2 regions of the Mycolicibacterium chitae genome follow, and region 1 is predicted to be linked to the other one. Evidence: predicted binding sites of a transcription regulator. Region 1 holds the regulator's gene; the other holds the start of a gene.
What was found. Region 1 encodes LexA, which represses DNA repair genes until DNA is damaged. Its sites were predicted from a motif close to CGAACANNTGTTCG; they were not measured.
Positions count from the first base shown of each region.

Region 2: a site for LexA is predicted at 1,608-1,621, ahead of EL338_RS22440 (HNH endonuclease signature motif containing protein). Genes of this name have one in related genera too.

Region 1 is NZ_LR134355.1:3,017,100-3,024,208, forward strand. It holds gene EL338_RS14270 (PhzF family protein) at 1-308, shown strand, start outside; gene nrdR (transcriptional regulator NrdR) at 321-782, opposite strand; gene EL338_RS14280 (LysM peptidoglycan-binding domain-containing protein) at 890-1,402, opposite strand; gene lexA (transcriptional repressor LexA) at 1,619-2,335, shown strand; gene EL338_RS14290 (LGFP repeat-containing protein) at 2,364-4,589, opposite strand; gene EL338_RS14295 (acyl-CoA dehydrogenase family protein) at 4,795-5,955, opposite strand; gene EL338_RS14300 (TetR/AcrR family transcriptional regulator) at 6,040-6,633, opposite strand; gene EL338_RS14305 (acyl-CoA dehydrogenase family protein) at 6,630-7,109, opposite strand, start outside.
Region 2 is NZ_LR134355.1:4,686,337-4,693,445, forward strand. It holds gene EL338_RS22435 (phosphodiester glycosidase family protein) at 1-211, shown strand, start outside; gene EL338_RS22440 (HNH endonuclease signature motif containing protein) at 219-1,604, opposite strand; gene erm (23S ribosomal RNA methyltransferase Erm) at 1,814-2,578, shown strand; gene EL338_RS22450 (fructosamine kinase family protein) at 2,571-3,353, opposite strand; gene EL338_RS22455 (dihydrofolate reductase family protein) at 3,434-4,000, shown strand; gene EL338_RS22460 (alpha/beta hydrolase family protein) at 4,057-6,375, opposite strand; gene EL338_RS22465 (PE-PPE domain-containing protein) at 7,081-7,109, opposite strand, start outside.

The sequences.
Region 1 (7,109 bases):
ACCTTGCCTCCGTCGAGGAGGTGCTGGCCGCCGATCCCGACGACTTTCCCGACGACGTCGACCACTACCTGTGGACGTGGACCGACAAGAACGCCGGAGAAATCCGCGCGCGGATGTTCGCGCCCGACATGGGAGTGCCCGAGGACGAGGCGACCGGCTCGGCCGCGGTGCGGATCACCGACTATCTGAGCCAGGATCTCGTCATCATCCAGGGCAAGGGCTCGCGGATCGAGACGCAGTGGAGTTCGGACGGATGGGTGCGCGTCGCGGGCGCCGTCGTCGACGACGGGGTGCGCCACCTCGACTGAGGGGGCCGTCGATCAGCCCGCGGCCAGGCCCTCGCGGTGGCGGCGCAGGTCCTGGATCTCACGTTCGAAGTCTTCGGCGGAGCTGAACGACCGGTACACCGAGGCGAACCGCAGATAGGCCACCTCGTCGAGTTCGCGCAGCGGACCCAGGATGGCCAGCCCGACCTCGTGGCTGGGCACTTCCGGACCGGAGGCGCGTACAGCGTCCTCGACCTGCTGGGCCAGTACGTTGAGCGCATCGTCGTCGACCTGACGGCCCTGACAGGCCCGACGCACGCCGCTGATCACCTTTTCCCGGCTGAACGGTTCGGTGACGCCGCTGCGCTTGACGACGGCCAGCACCGCGGTCTCCACCGTGGTGAACCGCTTCCCACACTCCGGACACGAGCGGCGCCGGCGGATGGCTTGCCCCTCGTCGGTTTCGCGGGAGTCCACCACGCGCGAATCGGGATGACGGCAGAAAGGACAGTGCATGTCCACTCCTTCATCGCCCCGGCATTGAGATGAACTGGTCGTCTCAGAGACTACCCGCGCCCATCTGGCGCGAGTCACCGAGCCGAGTTCCACGACCGTCATCGGACTCAGCCGACCGGGGCGATGAGGGTCTGGCCCGCATCGATCACCGGTGACTGCAGCTCGTTGAGTTCACGGATCCGGTCGACCACGCTGCTCACCGGCGCCTCCGGTGCGACCCGGGCCGCCAGGTGCGCCAGGGTCTCCCCCGACTTCACCTGGACCACCGCGAGCTGATTCGGCACCGGCGCCGAGGCGTCGCGCACCGCCTCGCCGAACTGCGCCACCGCGCCCAGCCACATCGTGATCAGGCCGGCCAACAGCGCCAGGCCGACGATCGTGACGGGCCGGACCTGTTTGGCCGGGCGCCGGGTGTGCACGGCCCGCGACATCCGGACGCCGGTGCCGCGATACCGCGGCGCCATCGGGGCGGGGCGGCTCGGTCCGGGACGGCCGCCGTCGACCACCCTGGGCAGCGCCCGGCCCCGGCGCGGGGCCCGCGGCTGCCCAGCGTCGAACTCCGCCGGTGCGGCGGCGAATGCGGTCTCCCACGCCTGGGGGTAAACGCTGGTGTGTGTCATGTCCGATCCTTCCGGTCGATGCGAGCCGTACATCCGTTCGCTCCTATGTTCGAAAGCTAATCGACCATCTGTTCGAAGGAAAGCCCGAAACCGAACATGTGATCGAACCGTAGCCGAACGATAAACCCGACCTCCGACAAGAAGTTCGACCCGGCGATCCGACACACGTCGAACACATGTTTGATTATCCAGGTCGGGAGGGCTAAATTCGTTGCCATGGCTGACACCGAATCCGGCAGCACCCCCGCAGACGCCAAGTCAGGTTCCGGCGCCAAACGCGATGGCGCGCGCGACACCTCGCTCACCGAACGGCAACGCACCATCCTCGAGGTGATCCGCGCCTCGGTGACCACCCGCGGCTACCCGCCCAGCATCCGAGAGATCGGCGACGCGGTTGGGTTGACGTCCACTTCCTCAGTGGCACACCAGCTTCGAACGCTCGAGCGCAAGGGCTACCTGCGCCGGGACCCGAACCGTCCGCGCGCCGTGGACGTGCGCGGGGTGGACGACGCCCAGCCCGCGGTGGTGACCGACGTGGCCGGTTCGGACGCCCTGCCGGAGCCCACCTTCGTGCCGGTGCTCGGCCGGATCGCCGCCGGCGGGCCCATCCTGGCCGAGGAGGCCGTCGAAGATGTGTTCCCCCTGCCGCGCGAACTCGTCGGCGAGGGCTCGCTGTTCCTGCTCAAGGTGGTCGGCGAATCCATGGTGGACGCCGCGATCTGCGACGGCGACTGGGTGGTGGTCCGGCAGCAGAGCGTGGCCGACAACGGCGACATCGTCGCGGCCATGATCGACGGCGAGGCCACCGTGAAGACCTTCAAGCGCAACGCCGGTCAGGTGTGGCTGATGCCGCACAATCCGGCGTTCGACCCGATCCCCGGCAACGACGCCGCCGTGCTCGGCAAGGTCGTCACCGTCATCCGCAAGATCTGATCGACGGCCCTAGATCTGATCGACGGCCCTAGTCGGCCCGGCTGAAGCCGTTCGCCTCGGCCAATTCCGGGCTGGCGAACCAGATTTCGGCGACGGTCTCGTCGTAACCGGGTGTGCCCGGGACGTGATACCGGCCGGTGCGCATGCTGCCCTTGATCGGGTAGCCGTCCGGGGCCCGGTGCGGATCGTCCAGCGGTAGATGGATGGCCGGCGGTGCGCCGGCGTCCGGCGGCGGCCCCGCATCGCGATCCTGCTCGGCGGGCTCCGGCGGTGCCGGGGCCTCTGCGTGGGCACCGAACCGAACGTCGTCGGTGTACTCGGGGGCCGGCGGCGGCGCGGCGCCGTAGACCGGCGCGAACAGCGAACCCGGGCCCGGCAGGTAGTCGTCGTCCTCGGGCGCATCCCAGGAACGGCGCGACTCGTCACCGAAGGCCGAATGGCGCCCACCGGAAGGCTCGGGCTGGTCGTCGGTCGCACCGACGACCCGCGTCGGGGCGGTGTCCACCGCGTCGGGATCCTCGTCGGCGATCGGCTCCTCGAAGTCGTCGTCGAGGTGGGCCAGCCCGGAGTCCTGCACCCCGCCGTGGTGGGTGAACAGCCCGTCGTCGCCGAGTTCGTCGAAGCGGGTCGTGGCCGGTTCGGCCTCGCGCTCCGACCACACCGGCGGCGCGAGGTAGCCGCCCTTGCCGTAGTTCCCACCCTCGTCGTAGCCGCCGTCGTCGTAACCGTCGTCGTCGGTCTCGGCGAAGTCCGAGCGCGACGACCAGCGGCTGGACTCCCCGCGGAAGTCCTCGTGACCCTCGTGCCCGTCGTGCGGATCCTCCCCGTAGCGGGCGTCCTCGCCGTAGCGGGTGTCATACCGGGCGTCGTCGGCGTCCTCGTCGAAGTCGGGCTCCGACCGGTCCGAGCGGCGCTTGCTCATCGCCATCCAGGCGTACAGCGAGCCCAGCAGCAGCAGGGCCAGCGGGATGATCCACCACAGCCACCAGTTCTGCCAGGTGACGCCGCCCTCGTCGGCGGGCTCCGGCGCCGCGGGCGGGGTGCTGGGCACCGGCGCGTTGGGCACCTCGAGTCCGGCCAGCGATTCGGCGAGGTTGGCCGGGTCGCTGCTGAACGTGTTGTCGGCGCTGTTCCAGGCGAGCTCACCGCCGCTGAACTGCTGGGTGACGGTGGTGCCCTCGGTGTTCTGGTCGCCGGTCGGCACGCCCAACTCGCCGGTGGCGCCGCCGAGCTCATCCCAGGCGGCCTTCATCGCGCCGCCCACGATGACCGCGCCGTGGTCCGGGGTCCAGAAGATCACCGGATTGTCGGGCGCGGAGAACGCCTGCACCCGGCTGTCGGGCACGCCGCCGTCGGCCTCGCTGGCGACGGGGAAACCGAAGTCGCCGGCCGGTCCGCCGGCCGACTCGTACTTGGCCAGGATGTCCCCGGTGACGGCGAAGGCCCCGGTCTCCGGCGTGTAGAACACCTTGCCGCCGGCGAAGTCCTGGGCGGTGCCGCCCGCACCGATCGGGTACGGGCCACCGGCGCGGGCGCCCAGCGGTCCGTCCGCTCCCCCATTGGCGCGCCAGGCCGCGGCGATCGCCGAGGCCGGGTCCGACGGGATGTTCAGGTCCGCCAGCTGACCGGCGAGTTCCGGCGGTTCGGTGGTGAAGGTCCGCGTCCGCGTGTCGAACGACAGCAGACCGCCGGTGAAGCGCTGCGTGACGACATCACCGTCGTAGCTCTCGTCCTCGATGGGCACGCCGAGGATCCCGGACGACCCGCCGACCTGATCCCAGGCCGCGTTGATGGCGCCGCGCACCACCCAGGCCCCGGTCTCCGGGGTCCAGAAGATCACCGGATTGTCGCCGGCATTGAAGGTCGAGTTGCGACTCTCGGGGCTCACCCGGCCCGGGCCCTCATCGATCTTCGGAAAGCCGAGATCGCTTTCCGCGGGGCCACCGAGGGCGCGGTATTTCTCGAGAATGGCGCCGTGCATGGTCCGCGCGCCGGTCGCCGGCGAAAAGAAGATCGCGCCGCCGGCGAAATTCTGACCGAAGCCCGCCCCCGCCGGATAGACCCCACCGTCGCGCGGACCCAACTGTGATGCGTCCCCACCGGCGGCGTTCCACGCCGCATCGATGGCCGCCGCGGCGTCGCTCTCGGGCGAGGCGGTGGCCGCGGGTGCGTACAGCACCGCGGTGGCCGCCGCCAACGCCAATCCCATTACCGCTCGGCCGATAAAGCCGAATGCCATTCGCTGCCGTGTCATCAAACCCACCCACGCTTTCCGACCGCTGCACTTCCGCAAAGCGACCCCGCCGCGACCGCTCCCCGTATCGGCGCAGCGTGAAGCCATATTGAGGTCATTTTGCAGACAATACCCACTGCTGTCGTGAATAACGTGCAGCCGCGACCGGTCTGCGCGTTATTGATATCCGACGGTGATTCAACACCCGTGCGGCTAATGGCCGCTATCAGACTCCGAGCTTGCGCCCGATGATTTCCTTCATGATCTCGGTGGTGCCGCCGAAGATGGTCTGCACGCGGGCGTCCAGATAGGCGCGCGCCACGCTGTACTCACGCATGTAGCCGTAGCCGCCATGCAGCTGCAGGCACCGGTCGATGAGCTTCACCTGCGCCTCGGTGGCGTACCACTTGGCCATGGCGGCCTGCTCGGCCGAGAGGTGCGAGTCGATGTGCATCTTGAGGAACTCGTCGATCATGATGCGGACCGCGGTGGCCTCGGTGGCCAGCTCGGCCAGCAGGAACCGGCTGTTCTGGAAGCTGCCGATCGGCTTGCCGAAGGCCTTGCGTTCCTTGGTGTATTCGATGGTCTCCTCGAGGACCGCCTCCATGGCCGCGGCGGCCGAGATGGCGATCGTGATGCGTTCCTGAGGCAGGTTCTGCATTAGGTAGATGAAGCCCTGCCCCTCCTCGCCCAGGAGGTTCTCGGCAGGCACCTTCACATCGGTGAAGGACAGCTCGGAGGTGTCCTGGGCGTCCAGACCGATCTTGTCCAGGTGCCGGCCGCGCTCGAAGCCCTCCATGCCGCGCTCGACGACCAGCAGCGAGAAGCCCAGCGCGCCCTTGTCCGGGTCGGTCTGCGCGACGACGATCACCAGGTCGGACAGGATGCCGTTGGTGATGAACGTCTTGGAGCCGTTGAGGACGTAGTGGTCGCCCTGCTTGACCGCGCGGGTCTTGATGCCCTGCAGGTCGCTGCCGGTGCCCGGCTCGGTCATCGCGATGGCGGTGATCAGCTCACCGCTGCAGAAGCCGGGCAGCCAGCGCTGCTTCTGCTCCTCGGTGGCCAGGCGCAGCAGGTACGGCGCCACGACGTCGTTGTGCAGCGTGAACCCGAGCCCGCTGTAGCGGCCGCGGGTGTTCTCCTCGCCGATCACCGCGTTGTAGCGGAAGTCGTCGTTGCCGCCGCCGCCGTACTCCTCGGGCACGGCCATGCCCAAAAAGCCCTGCTTGCCGGCCTCGAGCCAGACGCTGCGGTCGACGATCTTGTCCTTTTCCCACTGCTCGTGGTGCGGGGCGACGTGCTTGTCCAGGAACGCCCGGTAGGACTCCCGGAACAGCTCGTGCTCGGGCTCGAACAGGGTGCGCTGATACAGCGTGGCGTTGCTCACGGGGCCTCCGACGAAAAGTTTGATCAAACGGTCAGGTTCTGGTCCGACGATATCTCAACCGGGTGGTTGGTAGAGAATCGGGGATCAGCGTTGTTCGGCGGCGGCCAACCGCGGCGCGATGAGGTCGACGAAGGCGTTGCTGATCCGGGCCGCGTCGGCCATCGGATCGCCGCGCAGGATCGCCGCCGAGAGCACCGTGTTGACGACGGCCCAGAGCATGACGGCCGCGTCGGCGGCGGCCTGTTCGCCCAGTGCGGCGAAGTCGCGCGCCAGGGTGTCGACGGCGGCGTCGGAGAACTCCGCCATGAGCGCGGTGGCGTTGGGGTCGGTCGAGTTCTGCAGCAGCATGCAGACCCGGAAGAAGCCCGGCCACCGCTCGAAGCTGGCCAGGATGGTCGCCACCTTGGCCCGCACCCGCGCCTCCGCCGGTCGCGGGTCGGCCCCCTCGGCGACGAACACCGGCCGGGCCCACTCCTGCAGCACCGCGGCGTAGACGTGCTCCTTGGAACTGAAGTAGCGATACAGCGTGCCCAGCGCCACCTGGGCGTCCTCGGCGATGTCGCGCATCTGGATCTGGTCGTAGTCGTGGACCTTGAGCGCCGCCATCGCCGCCGCGACGATCTGCGAGCGCCGCGCTTGCTTGTAGGCGGGCAGGTCGGTGCCCGAGGCCGCCGTCATTTCCGCGGGAGCCCCAGGATCACGGTCGCGATGATGTTGAGCTGGACCTCCATGGTCCCCCCGCCGATCAATTCGGCCGGCAGCTGCAGCGCATGGGCCAGCGCGGTGCCGTCGCGCTGCTCCACCATCGAGCCGCGTCCCGCGAATTCCATTGCCGCCGTGCCGATCCGGCGCAGGATGACGCCGGTCGCGACCTTGGCGATGCTGGTGGCCGGCCCCGGCGAGTGGCCGGCCAGCCGGTTGAGGATGTCCCGCAGGCCCAGGGCCGCCACCGCGTTGGTGGCCGCCCGGACCTCGCCGAGCGCGCGCGTCAACCCGTCGCGGTCGACGCCGGGACGGTCGAACAGCGCCCGCAGCACGGCCTCCCGGTCGTCCTTGAGGTAGCCGCTGATGGCCGCACGCTCGTTGGCCATCGTCGCCACCGCCAGCGACCAGCCGTCGGTCGGGCCACCCACCAGCATGTCGTCGGGGACGAA
Region 2 (7,109 bases), 1.7 Mb from region 1:
CACCCCGGACCAGATCCAGGACCTGTTCCGCGCGTTGGGCAGTGACACCGCGATCCTGCTCGACGGCGGCGGGTCCTCGGCCATCGTGCTGCGCCGCGACACCGGCGGCATGTGGGCGGGCGCGGGCGCGCCCAAGGGGTCGTGCGACACCATGCAGGTGTTGTGCGACTCCAAGGAGCGCGCGCTGCCGAGTTGGCTGGCGTTCAACTGATTTCACGCTAGCCATCGGGGTCGGCCTCGCTGTCCGGGGCCATCAGGTTCTCCGGGTGGTGGTAGTCGTTCACCCGGGGCGACCCGTCATCCAGATGCGGCGGCGGTATCCATTCGCAGCGGCCGTCGGCCCGGATCCGGGTTTGGAACCCGCCGGGTTTGACCTTGCGGTTATCCGACCCGCACGCCAACGTCAGCTCCTCGATGTTGGTGTTGCCGCCGTCGATCCAGTCCCTCGCGGCGTGGTGGACCTGGCATTGGTAGGCCGGGGCGGTACAACCGGGCGCGGTACAGCCGCGATCGCGGCTGTAGAGGACGATGCGCTGCCCCGGCGACGCGGTGCGGCGGCTGCGCCCGAGGTGCAGCGGGATTCCCTTGCCGTCGAAGATCGCCAGGTAGTGATGGGCGTGCGAGGCCATCCGCAGCACGTCGGCCATGGGTAGCAGCGAACCGCCCGCGGTGACGGCCTGCCCCGCCGCGGATTCGAGGTCCTTCAGCGTGGTGCTGACGACCACCGTGACGGGCAGGCCGTTGAGTTGTCCCAGATCCCCGGTGGACAGCGTGATGCGTCCGGAGGCCAGCAGGGCGTCGTGGTTGCGCTGGGCCGGGGTCCGCAGATCACCCTTGACCTGCGCGTCGCTGGGAGCCCCTTCCACACAGGGGGTTTCGTCGTCGAGGTTGCACATCCCGGGCGCGGACAGCTTGGCGAAGATCGCTTCGAGCACCGCGCGCGCCTCCGGTGTGAGCTGCCCGGAGATCGGGGACATGCCGTCGGCGCCTTGGCGACCGAGGGTGACGCCGCGGCGGCGGCGCCGGTCGGCGTCGGTGTAGGTGCCGTCCTGGTCGATGATCGCCTGCAGCCGATCGGCGACCTTGCGGAACGCCTCAGGGTCCAGGTTGGCCGCGTGACGGGCCAGCTCACGTTCGGCGGAGAGCTTCGTCTCGAAATCCACGCTCACCGGCAATTGGGTGAAGAACTTGCGGATCTTCGCGATGTGTTCGGCCCCGATGGCACCCTCGGCCTGACCGCGGGCCACGTTCGGCATCAAGGGCTCCAGCGGTTCGCCGGTCAGCGCGATCCGCGGTCCGAGGTCGGCGGCCTCCTCCACGCGACGCTTGGCATCGGCGGGACTGATCCGCAGCCGCATCGCCAACGCCCGCGGCAGCTTGGCCCCGAGTTCCTCGGCGGTGGCCTCGGCGGCCAGCCGGTTGATCAGCCGATGCTGCAACACCGGCGCCTTGCGGGCCAGATTCTCCCGCCGCGCCAGCACCGTCAGCATGTCCGCCGTGTTCAGCGCGTCGAGCTGGACCGCCGCGAGCTTGTCCTGGACCGCCTCGTACTCGTCGAGCAGGGCGATGATCCCGTCCCGATCCGAGCACGTCGCGGTGGCCATACTCGAACAGTAGTTCGACCCACCGACAAAAATCGGATGCGGCGGCGCAGCTGAGCCCACTACCCTCGCCGCCATGGGTACTACCGCGATCGCCGTCATCCGGATCCGTCGCTTCTAGCGGCGGTCCGACCTCTCACGCTCCGCCGCTCCGGCCTGCCAGCCGGGCGGGTTTCGTCCTGCCCGGAAGATCCCATCTTCGCGGAGCACCTATGCCCACCTATCGTGCCGGCCGTCACGAACACGGCCAGAACTTCCTGAACGACACCGCCACCGTCCGCACCATCGTCGACGCCGTCGGGCGGACCCACGGACCGTTGATCGAGATAGGTCCCGGCCGCGGCGCACTGACCTTCGAACTACAGAAGCTGCGGCGCCCCCTCACGGTGGTCGAGATCGACGACCGCCATGCGCGGTGGTTGGCATCGCGACTGAAAAACCATGTGTGCGTGGTCAACGACGACTTCATCCAATGGTCGTTGCCCGCACATCGGCACGTACTGGTGGGCAATCTGCCCTTTCACCAGACCACCGCGATGCTCCGTAAAATGCTGCACGCCCCTGCGTGGACGGATGCGGTGCTGCTGGTGCAGTGGGAGGTCGCGCGCCGACGAGCCGGTATCGGCGGGGCGACCATGATGACCGCCCAGTGGTGGCCATGGATGGAATTCACTGTGCACCAACGTGTCCCGTCGTCGGCATTTACGCCGAGACCGTCGGTGGATGCCGGGCTGCTGGTGATGTCGCGACGGACCACGCCGTTGCTCGATCGCAAGCACAGCCGTCGGTACCGCCAGTTTGTCCATGCCGTCTTCACCGGGCGCGGTCGCGGCCTGCCGGCGATCCTGAGCCAGGTGTGCGCTCACAAGTCCATTCGGGCGTGGCTATCTCGCGAGAGGATCGGGGCGTCCGCGCTACCCAAAGACCTGTCGGCGGGCCAGTGGGTGGAGCTGTTCTCGATCGCGGAACTCAGCTGAGCACCAAGGCTTTACGAGCCGCGTCGTGGGTCTGGTGGGCGTATCCGCTGCCGAACATCGCCACGTGTGCCAGGAGCGGGTAGAGCTGACGCATCCGGATCCGTTCCCGCCAGCCCGCTCGCAGCGGATGTTCGCGCTGATAGCCATCCACGACCGCGTCGAGGTGCGGACAGCCGAACAGGTGCAGCATCGCGAGGTCGGTCTCGCGGTGGCCGCCGTAGCAGGCCGGGTCGATCAGCACCGCGGACTTCGTGGTCCAGATGACGTTGCCGTTCCACAGGTCGCCGTGCAGCCGAGCCGGGTCATCGTCGTCGTCGTAATCGCCTGCGCCGCAGCGCGCTATCACCGCTTCGATGTCGACGATGGCCTCGCTGCGCAGCGCTGCCCGGGCCAGGTCGAGCATCGGCGTCAGGCGCTCGTCGGCGTAGAAGCGGCCCCAGCTGTCGTGCAGTCTGAAGGTCATCGGCAGCGGGTGTTGTAGCGGACCGAAGAAGCCCGGGCCATCCCAACCGTCCGGGGCCGCGCCCCAGGCCCGGGCGCCGGCGTCGTGCGTCGTGGCGAGGGCTTTCCCGAAAGCCCGCGCGGCGTCCTCGGTGGGCGGTGCGGACTCGAGCCGCACCAGCGTCAGGCTGGTGTCGTCCTGGGCGACCACCTCGGCGCAGGGGGCACCGTGCGCCTCGGAAAGCCAGTGCAGGCCAGCGGCTTCGCAGGCGAAGAATCCCGGCGGCGCGGCCAGATTGCGCTTGGTGAACGTCTGCACCTGATGAGTATGCAACGCTGCGCAGCGTCGATGATGCGCACCACCTCTCGCGTGGCGTCGCGATGAGTTTCGCTCTCCGGTGCAGTCTGACCGGCATGGGCAAACTCATCTATGGCTTCAACGTGTCGGTGGACGGCTACATCGCCGATGCACAGGGCAACATCGACTGGTCCGAGCCGAGCGAAGAACTGCATCAGTACTGGAATGACTTCGAACGGGAGACGGCCCTATCGTTCTACGGCCGGCGGCTCTACGAACTGATGTCCGCGTATTGGCCGACGGCCGACCAGGCCCCGGACGCCGACCCCATGATCGTTGACTACGCCCGCGTCTGGCTCGACATGCCCAAGGTGGTGTTCTCGCGCACCCTGGAGTCCGTCGACTGGAACTCCCGCCTGGAACGCGGCGATCCGGTCGAGGTGGTGACGAAGTTGAAAGCCGAGACCGAGGGCAACCTGGAGGTGGCCGGCGCGACGCTGGCCGCACCGATCGTGCGGGCCGGGCTGGTGGACGAATACCGGCTCGTGGTCGCGCCCACCGCCGTGGGCGGCGGCACCCCGTTCCTCCCGTCGTTGCCGTCGTGGATCTCACTGCGGCTGTTGGAGAACCGCACCTTCCCGGGTGGCACGGTCCTGCTGCGCTACGCGGCGAGACGCGATTGATCGGCTGACAAGAAGTGCCCCTGCCGAAGCAGGGGCACTTCTCTCGTGTGTTGAGGTCAGTCGTCGGAGTCGGACGTGTCGGCCTTCTTCTCCTGCTTCTTCGGGGTCACGGCCTTTTTGACCTTCTCCGCGGTGTCCTTGACCGACTTCTTGATGTCGTCGCCGGCCTTCTTCACCGCCTTCTTGGCCTTGTCGCTCGCCTTCTTCACATCAGCCCGCACATCGTCGCGAGCCTCCTTCAGATCCGCCCGCACCTTCGCGATCGACTGCTGCGCCCGCGTCTTGGACACCGGCTTCGAGTCCACCGCCGCGTCATCGGCGGCGACCTTGAGTTCCTCGACAACGCCGGCAACCTCTTGATCACCAGTGGCGAGTCCGTCGGCGAACTGGCCGGCGGCCTGCTCCAATCCCGCCGAGACGTCGTCGACGACATCCTTGACGGGCTTGATCGCCTGCCCGACGGGCCGTTGTAGATCCTCGAGCTGCTTCTGGCTGAGCGTCACTTCCTCCGGCAGGTGCTGCTCAACTTCACCCAACAGGTCAGACACCCCGGCGCCCAGTTCACTGCTGACCTTGGTAATCACGTTTCCCGGCACGGGTATCGCTTTCGCGAGAGCAGTGGAGACTTCCTCTGGCACCTCGATGTCCAGTTCAGCGAGTAGCTCTTGCACCCGTCCCACGGTCCGCCAGCCGACGTCGGTTAGTTCGGCGCCGATTCCAGCGCCCAGCACTGCGATCAGATCGCCGGCGAGTTGTGCACGCTCCGCCCGGGTCAGCGTTTGTGTGCCGAACAGAAGGTGCTCGTGCATCTCGTCGTACGTGCGGTCGTAGGTGATGACGCCATCGGCGTCGACGTTACGAACCACGTCCGTATAGGCGATATTGGTGAGCACCTTCAGGAACGGTTCCACGGCATCGGACAGCGGGGTGTTCACGTCTTCGCCGGTAGCAGTGCTGAGCAATCCAGCGACCAGACGTGACGGCGCCAACAGCGGCAACTGCTCCTGCGTCAGGGTCCCGTAGATCGTGCCGTCCGGAGCGACGTACATCTCGAGGCCCGGCGCCCCCTCGTCGAGATTGAGCAATGACGCTCCAAGGGTGAGCACCAACAGCGACGCCGCGGCAGAGTTCGCCCACGCCACCGGATTCGCCGTGACAGGCGCGTCCGAGAGCGGGTCGTACTCCCAAGTCAGGTCCGTCTTGAGTGTCACAACAACAGGATTGCCATCGAGATCCTCGATCGTCGCGAGCAACGTTGCAATGTCGGTGAGGTCTTCCGGCAGACCGCCCTGCCCCGTCAACAGTGCGGCAAGGTCGAGGCCTTCCAAGCCTTCGGGCAGCACGTCCTCCCGTTCAGGCGACACCGGATTGACGCCGTTCACTTCTTCGTAGATCGGCGCGAACCGGGAGTACAGGCCGCCGTTGGGCCGTCCGGGGTTGCGCAACAACGTCAGGGTAAGCAAGGTGACGTCGATGACGCCGCCGGGGATAACGTCGACCGCAGGGCCTTCACCGGGCTTGTCGGGATACGGAATCGACCCCTGACTCAAAAGCCATACGCCTGGCGACGCCTCAATCAATAATCCGGTGCCCACACCCACGTTGGAAAAATTGCGGACGAACTCGCGCGCCGCCGGATCGTTCTCATCGATGATCACGATCTTGCGCGGACCCGTTTCCGCGGTGCCGACTTCCACGTCGCCGCGGCGAACGGCATCGATGAAGTTCTTGTACGCCACGCCCGCCGCAATCGACCCGTCGCCGTAAGCGATGATGTTGGTGTTCGACAGGTAGGTCGTCCAGTTCAGCAGCGGCGCAGCCACTCTCGCCAATGCCTTGTCGATCCCGCCTACCTGGGAAATGTAATCATTGAGGGCGAAAACATCATCGACGCTGAGCCCACCCAGATTGTTCAGGTCGACTCCGGGGTCGCTCGGCGACACCCACCGGCCGTTGCTCCAGCCGGTGGCTGTTCCCGTCGCTCTCCGGTTGAGGATATTTCCACTCCAAGTAACGTCCGAGTCCGCGTTGGCCGGGTTGAACCACGTCGCCCACCGCGGTGCCAAATCCTCTTCGGAGACGGGGTCCAGCCCCCAGGCGATCAGCGGATCGGTGTCCTTGCCCGCGCGAATCGCCGCTTCGATGGCAGCCGCGTCCGACGGAAGCGTCGAACCCTCGCCGATCCCCATCCAGTCCGGGAATCCCACGAAGTACGTGTTGCTCGATACCGCGTTGGCGATCGGCGGCGTCAACCCCACCGACACCGCAGTGGCCACCGCTGCGCCGACCAGGACGGCCTTCTTCGTCTTGGTCCCGTCGATACGACGACGCCGCGCTCGCGCGGTTTCCCTCTTTGCTGACTTGAACGTGCGCATACAACTCCCCCATACGTTATTTTGGCCAGCAGTGACCCCACGCCACTGCGCCTCAGGTTTAGCTAAGGTTTGGCCGGCCCTGCGCCGGCCAGGAAGCCGGCTATCCGCCGACTCTGGAAAGTTCTGTCCTGCTTGATATTCAGCAGTCCAAGCGGATCACGAGCGGCCCGACGGCCACACGTCCCGCCTGCCCCCTCAACAGCTTCGCTTCAACGTCGCCCCCGACCCCTCAGGTAATTCTCAGCAATGTGGCCATGAAGCTACCTGGCAACTCTGACATCCGCATCCGCAATCGATAGTTAGTGTGGACAATTTGTGCGACTGCAAGGAATTTCACCCACCGGCGACCGCCGCGTCGACGCCCGATTTGATTGCCTCAGCAACGACATCATCGAACTGGCCCGGATCAAGGACCGATTGCCAGAATCAACGTTGGTGCAAAATTTGCCAGGTAGCACCCCTCAACCAAGCGGTCGAGCGGGTAGCCGCCCACCGGTGCTCCCCGTCCCGGGGTGCATCACTCCGGACAGCATCCAGCACTGAGCCACCGGCACAGCTCGCCGAGGAACCTCGGCGAAATTTGGTCACGTTTCGACACGACGGTGACATTTCAGCAAGCGGCATGCGCGTCGCCCCAAGCCCGCCTCAACGACAAAAGAAGTGCCCCTGCCGCGGGGCAGGGGCACTTCTTATCTGGGTAGTTGGTCAGTCGTCGGAGTCGGACGAATTGTCGG